Regions from separate parts of the Agrobacterium sp. 6Ca8 genome, predicted to be linked through region 1. Evidence: predicted binding sites of a transcription regulator. Region 1 holds the regulator's gene; each other region holds the start of a gene.
What was found. Region 1 encodes LexA, which represses DNA repair genes until DNA is damaged. Its sites were predicted from a motif close to TGTTCNNNNTGTGTTCNG; they were not measured.

Region 1 (4,407 bases):
GCCGGAAAAGCCTGCGATATTGCCGATATCGTCGTTGTTTCCCGCAGAACCTCTTTTTCGCAGTGCCGCTCGGGTGCACTCCTGCTCAGCCGTGACATCTTGCGGCGTCTCGGTTCTGTGGAAATAGATTTTGCTGACAAGAGGGAGGAGGGTGTGGCGAGCGGGCTGCGCGCCGCAATCGCCGGAACGGACAGGCCCTGGAGCCAGCACCGTTATTACGACTGGAAAAGCGGACGTTTCGACCGTGATCTGCCGCAGCCCATCATCCGGCTGCTGGCGGCGTCGCAATGACTGCCGCCAGCATGGATCAACGGGTCTTGGCGCGCAAATCTTCAGTCAATTCGCCGATCTCGCCAACTTCCTCTTCATGACCAGCGTCGCGCCAGCTCTCCTTCAAACCGGCCTCGTACCATTCTTGCATGGCAGGCAGGGTGAGCAGCCGGTCGCAATAGGCTTTCGCTGCTGGCGAAAGATCCGCACTGCCATAGGTCTGGAAACGGAATGCAACCGGGCAGAAGAAAGCATCGACCGCCGTGAACTTTTGACCGGCAAGATATGGCCCGCCGAATTTTGTGAGACCCTCGCTCCACAACGCATCGATCCGCTTTATATCGGCTTTAAGCCCGGCATCGCCGCCCCTGGGTTTGACCCGAATGCCCACCGACATGGGATAGAGATTGCGCAGCGAGGAAAAGCCGGCATGCATCTCACTTGCGGCCGAACGCGACCAGGCCCTGGCATGCTTGTCGCTTGCCCAGACACCCTGGTGTCTTTCAGCAAGATATTCGACGATCGAAAGCGTTTCCCAAACCGTCATACCCTCATCGACCAGGCAGGGCACCTTGCCCGTCGGCGAAAAGGAGGAGAAGGAGACGCCTTCGCCGAACGGAATGAGCTTTTCATCAAAGGCGATACCGAGCGTGCGCATCAATACCCACGGCCGTAGCGACCATGAAGAATAGTTCTTGTTGGCTATATAAAGATCGTACATGGCGTATCTCCCGGATATGACGCGTATTTCTACACCTGCCAAGCGTTCACGGAATATCGAAAATTATCCATGGCTCCCATAAACGCCGTTGATGAATGGTGATGTGGGGTCGCCGAGAGCGCGCCTTGCGATAAGTCACCCTTTGGTGACGACTAAAACTGACTGCGCAACACGACAGAACAACGTCGCTAAAAAACAGCGGATGTGATCGCTTCGACAATTACAGCGAGCAGCCCATTCGCTACCACGCCTGTAGCGAAACCGAAGCATCTTTATGGAGCAGGAACTCAGTTTAGAAAGGGCAACGCGCATAGGCTGAATGGCGCATATGTTCGTGCACCCGCAAAAGCACGCCACGTTTGGAAACAGCCAAACCCGATATAGGCGCCATCTTCACGATGACGCCTATCGTAAAGCGAATACGTTCGGTTCGATAAGATCAATGGTAGCGGCGGATCAGCCCAACCAGCTTGCCCTGAATTTTCACCCGGTCGGGCCCGAAGATACGGGTCTCATAGGCTGGGTTTGCCGCCTCGAGCGCAATGGAGGCTCCCTTGCGGCGGAAGCGCTTCAGCGTGGCTTCTTCGTCATCCACCAGAGCCACAACGATATCCCCGGGATTGGCAGTGTTGCCGTTGCGGATGATGACTGTGTCGCCGTCGAAAATGCCGGCCTCGATCATCGAATCACCCTTGACCTCAAGCGCGTAATGTTCGCCCGTGCCAAGCATGTCTACTGGCACTGCCACATCATGGGTGTTGTTCTGTATGGCGGAAATCGGCACGCCCGCAGCGATGCGGCCCATGACCGGCACGGTGACAGCCCCGCCCAGATCATTGGCCGGCGTCTTGGGGGCAGGGGCCGGTTCCGGCGTCTTGGGCTTGCCAAGGCTGCCTTCGATAACGCTTGGCGAAAAGCCGCGCTGCGGCCTTGCACCCGGCGTATAAGCCTCGGGCAGCTTGATGACTTCCAGCGCCCGAGCTCTATTCGGTAGCCGACGAATGAACCCGCGCTCTTCGAGAGCGGTTATCAGGCGGTGGATGCCGGATTTCGAAGCAAGATCGAGTGCGTCCTTCATTTCATCGAAGGAGGGCGGCACGCCGGACTCTTTCATTCGTTCATGAATGAAGAGAAGCAATTCCTGCTGTTTGCGCGTGAGCATGAGGAAAACACCCTTTAGAATCGTAGTGGAAGTCGCGAAACAAATACAGAACGAACACTATATGTTCCATATGTGTTCTGCAATCCCCTAAAATTTCGTGAAGGTGCCATCTGTTGCTGTGATGATTTGCCTCATAGCACGCAATTGTGCTTTTGTGCGGTCGAAACCGTCCCGGCATGCTCCGGGCGGAAGGCCAGCAGGATACATGTCATGACGAAACCCTATAGCGTTGACCATCTCGTTTTGCCCGTGGAAGTCATAGGCGTCTCCGTGAAGCGCCTCGTCAGTCTTGGCTTTACGGTTGCGCCGGAGGCTCTGCATCCTTTCGGCACCCAAAATGCCTGCGTATTTTTCGCCGATGGCACCTATCTGGAGCCGCTCGCAATTGCTGATCCGGCTAAATATAATGCCTCAATAGAGAGGGGTGATGTGTTCACCGGCAGGGATGTGGCCTTCCGGCAACGGGACGGGCAGGAGGGTTTTTCGGCTCTTGTCGCCAGGACTGAAGACGCCTTGGTTGACCATGAGCGGTTTCGGGCAGCCGGCCTTTCGGCGGGCGATGTTTTCGAGTTTTCGCGGCCTGTTCGGATGCCGGATGGCTCGCAAGGCGAGGCGGCGTTCCGGCTTGCTTTTGCGGCAAGCGGGGCGGCCGCGGATTTCTTTTTGTTCAGTTGTCAACGGCTTTAAGCCCTTCCGGGCGATCGCACCATGCTGGAGCGCCACGCCAATGGTGTCACCGGCCTCAGTGAAATCGTCCTGTTTTCCGGCGGCAATATGGAGGTGGCGGGCCTGATCGAGACAGTGTTTGCCTGTGAAGACAAAAGGTCTCCGGGCGGTGATATGGTTTTTGCGACCGGCAATGCCAGCATCAGATTGACCGGAAAACCGCCTTTCGGCGGGCAGGCCCTGAATGCTCAGGACGGCAACGAAGGAGGATTGCGCGGCGCGGGCATCGTCTTTTCGTCACACGATCTTGCCGTGACAGAGGCGGTGCTTGCTGCTAATGGCGTGTCCTGCGCAAAAGCGGACGGCCGTCTGGTGGTGCCCGCGGCACCCGGTCAGGGCGTTGCCTTCGCCTTCGAGGAAAAATGATGAGCGTTACGAACAATCTTAAAGTCACTGCCGGCGACGGCGCCAGCAAGGTTTCCTTCTCGAATACCGAGCGGTTTTCGCTGATTGCCGGTCCGTGCCAGATGGAAAGCCGCGAACATGCCTTCATGATCGCTGGCGTCCTGAAGGAGCTTTGCGACAAGCTGGGAATAGGGCTTGTCTACAAGTCCTCTTTCGACAAGGCGAACCGCACTTCGCTTTCCGGAAAACGCGGCATCGGCCTGGATAACGCGATGCAGGTTTTTGCCGATCTCAAGAAGGAATTCGGTTTTCCTGTTCTGACCGACATCCACACGGAAGAGCAATGCGCCGTCGTTTCCGAGGTGGTGGACGTGCTGCAGATTCCGGCGTTCCTCAGCCGCCAGACCGATCTTCTCGTTGCTGCCGCCAAGACCGGCCGCGTCATCAACGTCAAGAAAGGCCAGTTTCTGGCGCCCTGGGACATGAAGAACGTGCTTGCCAAGCTTAATGAGAGCGGCAATCCTAATGTGATGTTGTGCGAGCGCGGCGCGTCCTTCGGTTACAACACGCTGGTTTCCGACATGCGCTCGTTGCCGATCATGGCAGCGCTCGGCGCACCTGTCGTGTTCGATGCCACCCATTCGGTGCAGCAACCGGGCGGGCAGGGCGGTTCCACCGGCGGACAGCGCGAATTCGTCGAGACTTTGGCGCGTGCGGCCGTTGCGGTTGGCGTGGCTGGTCTCTTCATCGAGACCCATGAGGATCCGGACAATGCGCCGTCAGACGGCCCTAACATGGTCCACCTGAAGGACATGCCGAAACTGCTCGAAAAGCTTCTGGCTTTCGACGCGATTACGAAAGCCTGATCGGCTGACCGTTACAGCGGGCACTTTTGTGCCAATCGATTTTAATGGCGGGCGGGCTGTTTCCGCCGTCCGCCGTCATTGTAATTTCTTCGCCATCGTCTAAGACAGGCGACGGAAAATATCTGTTCCATTCCCAAGGGAGAGACCATGACTGCCATTACCGATATCATCGCGCGCGAAATTCTCGACAGCCGCGGCAATCCGACCGTTGAAGTCGACGTTTATCTCGAAGACGGCTCCATGGGCCGTGCCGCCGTTCCCTCCGGCGCCTCCACCGGCGCGCATGAGGCGGTTGAGCTGCGCGATGGCGGCAAGCG
Region 2 (4,407 bases), on a different replicon from region 1:
TATCAAATAACTCCTGCGCCGACGAGGCACCACGCAGAAACGAAAAATGTGTCGTGACCTGGAGCTCGGCATAGCTCATGCGAATATCCCGTGGCAGAACCAGCGGTGTGACCCGGTTTCCGGATTAATACCGTCGCCGGAGCGGAACACCCAAAGACGCTCACCGGATTCGTCCTCGATGACGAAATAGTCGCGCACGGCGTCCATTTCGGCATCTCGCTGCCACCATTCCCCGAAAATGCGTTCCGGGCCGTCGGCACATTTGACCTTGCGGCGTTTGCCACGCCAGACGATGGAGACTGGGGGCCGGTCCGGCATCAGCGCGATCGCCTCGATCAACTCAGGTCTCGGTAAGAGACGAACGGGGCGGCGCCAATGGCTGACCCAGGCAACGGCGATCGGTTCGGCGACGGGGCTGATGCGCTGGACAGAGCGTTCCGGCACATCGGATGCGACCGGTGCGACGCGATAGACCCTCTGCCCCCGGTTTCCATAGAGGTCGATTAGCGGCGTGACATCGGTGACGTCATCCTCGACCAGAGCAGAGGCTTTCTGAGCCTCCTCGAGAGGCTCGGCTATCACGGCGAGCAGGATCAGCTTTTCGATCCCGAAGCCCGGCTCGATCTTTTCCGTCCGGTCCCGAAACAGTTTTGTCAGCCAGGCGACATCTCGGGCGGGCCTGGCGGTTCCGGCGCGGATGGCCTGTCTCGTGCCATCGACCTTCTCGACGATCAGGTCGGCACGGCGAATGCCAAGCCCGCGCTTCTGGAGTTCGTCAACGAGTTGGACGACCAGACGGCCAACATATTTATTGATTGTTTCCGCAGCCCCGATCGGTTCGGCAAAGGCCTTGGAGACTTCAACCAGCTCTGCGGTCCGGATCGGTTCGATCGGCTCGGCGACACGACAGAGCATCTGGTCGAGACGGCGGCCGACCTCCGGACCGAAGCGCAATGTCAGCGGGGCCGGCGGGGTGTTGGCAAGCTCGCCGATTGTCTGGAAACCGAGAATGCGCAGATCAGAGACGATCTTTGACGGCAGGCGCAGAAGCGAAATCGGCAGTTTTTTGACGGCATGGGCCGTCTCGCCCGGAGGAACGACAATCGTTTCGCAATTGATTGCGCGGGCGCAAGCATGGGCAGCACCCCAGCTGTCGGCAACCGCCACGCGCGCCGTCAGTTTTCGGGCAAGAAACTGGTTGGCGATCTTTGTCACCATCGGCAGTTCACCACCCTGCAGATGATCGGCGCCTTCCGTATCCATGACGATACCATCAATCCCGTCGACGGCGACGATCGGCGAATAGATCGTCAGCGCCCAGAGCGTGATGCGCTCGAGCGCGGCTTGATCGGCTTGCGAATCTGCGTCAACCAGCATCAGGCCGCGAAACAGCGACTGCGCCTTTGCCGCCGCCATGCCGGCATGCACGCCCGCCTTTCTGGCAGCCGGATCGGCGGCAGACACCCATCGCTTCGAACCGCTTCTCGCGATCACGGCGATTGGCTGTTCAGGCGGAATAGACGGATCGGCCCGACGAATGCGATCCGTCGGCAGATCCGGAAGATAGATCGAGACGACCCTTGTCATCGCACGCCCTCACGAGAAACTCAGCACACTCACCCGCTTTCACGCGCATCAATTCCAGAAACCATTGAGGCCTGCCCACCCCCGGTACCGGCAACTCCTCTGACGGCATCACGCTGACACGCCACCGCGTGGTCGAGGCCGTCGGCTGCCCAAAGTCATTGGCCTCCGTCTGTCGCCGCCATCGGCGGACCGCGAGCGCCATGGTTCCGGTTCGCTCGGCTGCAAGCTGCAGGCGGCGGGAACTGACCATAGGCAGGCGAACAAGTTCACCGACGACGGCACCAAGTCCGCCGAAGGAAAGGCCCTCCTCCATATTGGCCAGCACATCCTCTTCCTTGTCGGATTCAACAAAGATGACGCGGTCGGGATGCAGACCCACATGGGCAAGAGCTGGAAAAAAAAGATCCGGCCGCGTCAGACACCAGATGACGGGGCCTTTTGTTCTTGCGGCAATGCCGGCAACACAAAGGGCGGCCGCCGCACCATCGACAGTACCGGAGCCACCGCCTGCAAACTCGTGCAGCGCGCCATAGGCGAGGCCCCCGCCGGGCAAGGCCGCATCGATCTCGGAAACGCCAAAAGAAAGTGTTCCGGCCCGCTTCGCGGATACCCCTTCCATCGACGCGATGCGGTCTCGCAAGTCGCAAATCACCCTGTGACGGGCAGCAGTCATCGTTCACGGCTCCCTTCAAGGTCGTGTTCAAAGGATCGACATTATGTCGTACGGGCTATATGTTCATTGTTTGTTCTCGTAATGCAAAAGAGTCAAGCACCACATGGTTGAGGAATATTATCCCAGTATTAGCAAAGTCGAAGATTCGAAAAGGATTCAAGGAGGTAAGGGGAAACAGAAATTTTTGCAGCCCTGGCGTCCGTCGGGTTCAAAACGGTGGATAGCGGGGATAGATGAACGGCGTCACAATCTTCTTAAGGTTTTCGTGCTGAACTCGTTTGCATGACGAAGCCACCGAGATCAAAGCCGCTCCTTCGTGATACCGAAGCTCCGCTACGGTCAAAGCCGCGTCGGAAGCGCAATCCCGCACAGCCACAGCTGCTGTTTGATCCGATGCCCGATCGCGTCGAGCCGGCGCTCGCCCAATTGAAGGCGCACCCTCCACAAGGCGACCAATGGAGCTGGGAGCTGAAATGGGATGGCTATCGCCTCGCTATCCATATCGAGCCGACAGGGGTCCGCATCCTCACGCGTGGTGGCCATGACTGGACGCACCGGTTTCCGGCGATCGAGCAGGCTGCCCGGGCGCTTGGTCCGGCAACGATGATCATTGATGGCGAGGCGGTTGTGCTTGACGATGAAGGGCGGCCGGATTTCGGGCTGCTGCAGAAATCGTTGGGTGCGTCTGGAAAGACGGCTGGCAACCGAGCTTCGGACGCCATCCTCTACGCGTTCGATCTTATTTATCTCGACGGCCATGACCTGCGCAACGTGGAGTACCGTTCGCGCCGGCATCTTCTCGAGGATACGCTGAACGGGCACGACGGCGCGATCCGCCTTTCGGAAACCATTGACGCCGATCCCGCGATCCTGCTGGAACACGTTGGCAGCCTTGGCCTCGAGGGCATCGTCGGCAAGCAATTGGATCAACCCTATCGCTCCGGCCGGACCGGCGACTGGGTCAAGATCAAGTGCGTTAAGAGCGAAGCCTTCATGGTTGTTGGCTACGAGCCATCGACGGCATCTCCCGACGGCTTCGGCTCTCTGGTGCTTGCTGCCTATCGCGGTGACGAGCTCGTTCATGTCGGGAACGTCGGGACGGGCTTCAGGCAAGCCGAGATGAACAGGCTGCGCAAGATGATCGACAGGCTGCGCTGGAAACGGAAACAGCCGCCTGTTCCATATGCCGAAAAGGCAGACATCGTTTGGGTCGAGCCGACTTTGATTGCCGAGATCGAGTTTCGGGCCTGGACGGCGGACGGCAAGCTACGCCATGCTTCCTACAAGGGATTGCGGGAACGACAAGACAATGCCGACGTTTACAGGCTCCAGTAGCGAAGTAGGCGCGATGCCGTGAACACACCGCATCTGCTTTAAGCGGAGGGCTTTCCAGCATGTGCAACCTTTATCGGATGGAAGACAAGGACTGGGTCTCGAAATGGGCCCAGGACGCCGAAAGCCTGATCAACCTAATGCCAGCCTATCAGATGAACCCGGACCAAATGGGGCCGATCGTGCGCAACACGGCGGAAGGCAAGAAGCAGCTTGTGCATGCGCGATGGGGATTACCGTCCCCTCGCTTCGCCTTGGAGAAAGCGGCCAAAGCCAAGGCCGAGAAGCTCGCGGCCAAGGGCAAGCCATTTGATCTCGAGGAGCTGATCCGCATGGAGGCCGACCGCGGCACGACAAACGTGCGTAAGCTCAATTTCCCGCATTGGACGCGATGGTTCGACGTCGAACACAGATGCCTTGTCCCAGTCACCAGCTTTGCCGAACCCGATCCGGCGAGCAGAGAGGAAGGCGGCAATGTGCCCAATGCCTGGTTTGCCCGCGATGACGAGAAATCCCTGATGTTTTTTGCCGGCATCCATGTGCCGCAATGGAAGAGCGTCCGGAAGGTTCGGGACGGACTCACGATCGACGACCTCTATGGTTTTCTGACCACGGATCCCAACGATCTCGTGAAACCGATCCATGAGAAAGCCATGCCGGTTCTGTTGCTGACGAAGGAGGACACGGACATCTGGATGCGGGCGCCGTGGGACGAGGCAAAACATCTTGTCCGCCCGCTTCAGAACGATGCGTTGATTATTTCGTCGCGAGAACCGTACGGGTCCACCGTCGTGTCGAAATCGGGCGAACCGGTT
Region 3 (4,407 bases), 500 kb from region 1:
CCAGCATGTCGCCCTTGTGCAGAGTCGAAGTCGCGTCAGACAGCAGCGACAGGCCACGTTCCAGCGTCTTGCGGAAACGGGTTTCCTCAAGCTTCAGCGTCTCGGAGATCAGCGCCTCGGCGCGAACCAGTTCCGGATAGGCGCGGCCCATCTGCTGTATCAGCGCCGGCAGCAGCTTGTAAATCAGCGGCTCGCGCGAACCGAGAAGCTCGGCATGGCGCATGGCGCGGCGCATGATGCGGCGCAGAACGTAACCACGGCCCTCATTCGACGGCAGAACGCCATCGGCGATCAGGAAAGCGGAGGAGCGCAGATGGTCGGCAATGACGCGGTGGCTGGCGCGCTTCTCGCCCTCTGCCGGAACGCCGGTCGCTTCGACGGAGGCCGAAATCAGCGCCCGGAACAGATCGGTGTCGTAATTGTCGTGTTTGCCCTGCAACAACGCCGAAATGCGCTCGAGACCCATGCCGGTGTCGATAGACGGGCGGGGCAGATCGATGCGCTCTTCCTTCGTCAGCTGCTCATATTGCATGAAGACGAGGTTCCAGATCTCGATGAAACGGTCGCCATCCTCTTCCGGCGAACCGGGCGGTCCGCCCCAGATATGATCGCCGTGGTCATAGAAGATTTCCGAGCAGGGACCGCACGGACCGGTATCGCCCATTGCCCAGAAATTATCGCTGGTCGGAATACGGATGATGCGATCGTCGGAGAAACCGGCGATCTTCTTCCAGAGATTAAAAGCCTCGTCGTCGGTGTGATAGACCGTGACCAGCAGACGGTTGCGGTCGATGCCGAATTCCTTTGTGATCAGGTTCCAGGCATGGGTAATCGCCTCTTCCTTGAAATAGTCGCCAAAGGAGAAATTGCCGAGCATTTCGAAGAACGTATGGTGACGGGCCGTATAACCGACATTGTCCAGGTCGTTATGCTTGCCACCGGCGCGCACGCATTTCTGCGCGGAAGCGGCCGTGGAATAAGGACGGCTTTCGAGACCGGTGAAGACGTTCTTGAACTGCACCATGCCGGCATTGGTGAACATCAGCGTCGGATCGTTGCGCGGCACCAGCGGGCTGGAGGGCACAATCTCGTGTCCGTTCTTCTTGAAGTAGTCGAGAAAGGTCGACCGAATTTCATTCACACCGCTCATGCCCACACACCGCTCACAGCTGGAGTCCATCACCGCCATCCCGAATGATGGCTATCTTGCAAAATCAAAGGCTTTTATCGTCCGCATCCTGCCCTGTCCAGCCATGGAGGCGCACCAAGGCGTCTAGGCAAAGAAAAAGGGCCACGCGAGGAAAATCGCACGACCCTTTTGATCCATACCGGCTCATGCCGGCAAAGCCACCGGACGCGAACGCCCGGACCTTCGAATGCATCAGCCCTCGTCGGGACCGTCGTCGCTTTCGCCGGCTTCCGGGCCGCCATTTTGCAGGAACCGATCGGCGATCAGACCGGCGTTCTGGCGCAGCGCCAGTTCGATCTCGCTTGCCATTTCCGGATTGTCGCGCAGGAAGGTCTTGGCATTTTCACGCCCCTGCCCCAAACGCTGGCTATTATAGGAGAACCATGCACCGGATTTCTCGACGATACCGGCTTTCACGCCGAGATCGACAAGCTCGCCGGTCTTGGAAACGCCTTCGCCATACATGATGTCGAATTCCACCTGCTTGAAAGGCGGTGCCATCTTGTTCTTGACGACCTTGACGCGGGTCTGGTTGCCGACAACCTCTTCACGCTCCTTGACGGCGCCGATACGGCGAATGTCGAGACGCACCGAGGCGTAGAATTTAAGCGCATTACCGCCCGTCGTCGTTTCCGGCGAACCGAACATGACGCCGATCTTCATGCGGATCTGGTTGATGAAGATCACCATGCACTTCGACTTGGAGATCGAGGCGGTCAGCTTGCGCAGCGCCTGGCTCATCAGACGTGCCTGAAGGCCCGGCAGACTGTCGCCCATCTCGCCTTCGATTTCGGCACGCGGCGTCAGCGCCGCAACCGAGTCCACCACCAGAATGTCGACTGCACCGGAGCGCACCAGCGTATCGGTGATTTCAAGCGCCTGCTCGCCCGTATCCGGCTGCGAGATCAGAAGGTTCTGCAAATCCACACCGAGCTTGCGGGCATAGACCGGATCGAGCGCGTGTTCGGCATCCACGAAGGCGCAGATGCCGCCCTTTTTCTGGGCTTCCGCGATCGTCTGCAACGCAAGCGTCGTCTTACCGGAGCTTTCCGGGCCGTAAATCTCAACGATACGCCCCTTCGGCAGGCCGCCGATACCGAGCGCTATATCCAGGCTGAGAGAACCCGTCGAAATGGTCTCTACTTCAACCACGTTTTCATTGGAACCGAGCTTCATGATCGATCCCTTGCCGAACGACCGTTCGATCTGGGAGAGCGCCGCTTCCAGTGCCTTGCTTTTATCCACCGATTTATCCTCTACGAGACGCAAAGAATTTTGTGCCATCCGATCCACCTTTAGGTTATTGAAGCCGCACAGGCAATGAAGCAGTATGGAAATAGGATGTACTCTATTTGTTCTCATATCGCAAGGCGCAGCCAGCATATTGAAAACAAATAGCGATAAGTGGTTTGTTCTGCTTTCGTTTTTCCGTGTCCGGCCTATCGCTGCGAACCGGATGTGAAGGGGAACAAACAAAAGATTGGGACGAATCGTCCACCTTTTCCATCCGCGAAAGAGGGAAACACAAGCGTGAAGAAAATACTCGTTCTGGGCGGCGCGCATATAGACAGGCGCGGCATGATCGAGACTGAAACGGCGCCCGGCGCCAGCAATCCTGGCTCATGGATGGAAGAGGCTGGCGGCGGCGGCTTCAACGCGGCGCGCAATCTTTCCCGGCTCGGGTTTGCCGTCCGTATCATCGCACCGCGCGGCGGCGACGTGACCGGCGAAGCGGTGGCGGAGGCAGCAAGGCAGGCGGGCGTGGAAGATACGCCCTTCGTTTTCCTCGATCGCCGCACGCCAAGCTACACCGCCATTCTGGAGCGCGACGGCAATCTTGTCATCGCACTTGCGGATATGGACCTTTACAAGCTGTTTTCGCCGCGCCGACTCAAAGTTCGCGCGGTGCGTGACGCGATTACCGCGAGCGACCTTCTGCTTTGCGATGCCAATCTGCCGGAGGATACGTTGAAGGCGCTCGGTCTCATTGCCCGCGCCTGCCAAAAGCCGCTCGCGGCCATCGCCATTTCGCCCGCCAAGGCGGTGAAGCTGAAGGACATGCTCGCCGATATAGACATTCTCTTCATGAACGAGGCAGAGGCGCGCGCGCTGACGGGACAGACGGCAGACAATGTTCGCGACTGGCCGGGTATTCTCCGCAGCGCAGGCCTTGCCGGCGGCGTCATCACCCGTGGCGCAAGCGAAGTGGTAGCCTTCAACGCGACGCAAACCGCAAGCCTCCACCCACCAATCATCCGCGAGGTGAAAGACGTAACCGGCGCCGGAGACGCCATGGCGTCCGGTTATCTCGCGGCGATTACGGAGGGCAAAGCCATCACTGAGGCCCTGCGACTGGGTGCCGCGGCGGCCGCCATCACCGTGCAATCGCCTTTCGCCACCGCCCAAGACCTGTCAAAAGACAGTGTCGAGACCATGTTGGGGCTTGTCCCCAAGGCCGAAATGCTGGCATGAACCCGTTTTTTTATAGTCTGGAACAAACAGAATGACCCGCCCCATCTCCCCGCTCCTGCCCATCGTCTATTCGCAAGAGGTTGCCGCTGCCAAACAGCGCGGCGCGCCGATCGTCGCGCTGGAATCGACCATCATCACCCACGGCATGCCCTATCCCGGCAATATCGAGATGGCTGAAGGCGTCGAACAGATCATCCGCGATCAGGGAGCCGTTCCGGCAACCATCGCCGTCATTCACGGTACGCTGCATATCGGCCTCGAGAAGGAGCAGCTCGAAGCGCTTGCCCAGACCACCGACGCCATGAAGGTCTCGCGCGCCGATATTGCCTTTGCGATTGCCGAGCGCCGCACCGGTGCCACGACAGTGGCAGCCACCATGATCGCCGCTGCCCGCGCCGGCATCCGCGTTTTCGCCACCGGCGGCATCGGCGGTGTACACAAGGGCGCGGAGGAGACCTTCGATATTTCCGCCGATCTGACCGAGCTTGCCAAAACCGGCGTGATCGTCGTCTGCGCCGGCGCCAAGGCCATTCTTGACATCCCGAAGACGCTGGAAGTTCTCGAAACCAACGGCGTGCCTGTCGTGACTTTCGGTTCGGAAGAGTTCCCGGCTTTCTGGTCGCGTTCTTCGGGCCTTCCCAGCCCGCTGTCGCTCAACAGCCCTGCAGCCATCGCCAATTTCCAGACGACCCGCGAACAGCTCGGCATCGATGGCGGTATGCTGATAGCCAATCCCGTGCCGGAAG

Region 2: the regulator LexA is predicted to act here: its motif matches at 2,321-2,338, upstream of ACZ5A6_RS25435 (ImuA family protein).
Region 3: the regulator LexA is predicted to act here: its motif matches at 2,532-2,549, upstream of recA (recombinase RecA).

What each region holds. Positions count from the first base shown of each region.
Region 1 covers NZ_AP026433.1:1,075,082-1,079,488, forward strand. Annotated here, with positions in the region: gene ACZ5A6_RS05350 (ComEC/Rec2 family competence protein) at 1-291, shown strand, start outside; gene ACZ5A6_RS05355 (glutathione S-transferase family protein) at 308-991, opposite strand; gene lexA (transcriptional repressor LexA) at 1,431-2,153, opposite strand; partial or broken gene ACZ5A6_RS05365 (VOC family protein) at 2,364-3,245, shown strand; gene kdsA (3-deoxy-8-phosphooctulonate synthase) at 3,245-4,090, shown strand; gene eno (phosphopyruvate hydratase) at 4,238-4,407, shown strand, end outside.
Region 2 covers NZ_AP026435.1:359,091-363,497, reverse strand. Annotated here, with positions in the region: gene ACZ5A6_RS25445 (error-prone DNA polymerase) at 1-79, opposite strand, end outside; gene ACZ5A6_RS25440 (Y-family DNA polymerase) at 76-1,587, opposite strand; gene ACZ5A6_RS25435 (ImuA family protein) at 1,508-2,260, opposite strand; gene ligD (non-homologous end-joining DNA ligase) at 2,543-3,595, shown strand; gene ACZ5A6_RS25425 (SOS response-associated peptidase family protein) at 3,655-4,407, shown strand, end outside.
Region 3 covers NZ_AP026433.1:1,579,721-1,584,127, forward strand. Annotated here, with positions in the region: gene alaS (alanine--tRNA ligase) at 1-1,150, opposite strand, end outside; gene recA (recombinase RecA) at 1,382-2,473, opposite strand; gene ACZ5A6_RS07935 (carbohydrate kinase family protein) at 2,720-3,661, shown strand; gene ACZ5A6_RS07940 (pseudouridine-5'-phosphate glycosidase) at 3,693-4,407, shown strand, end outside.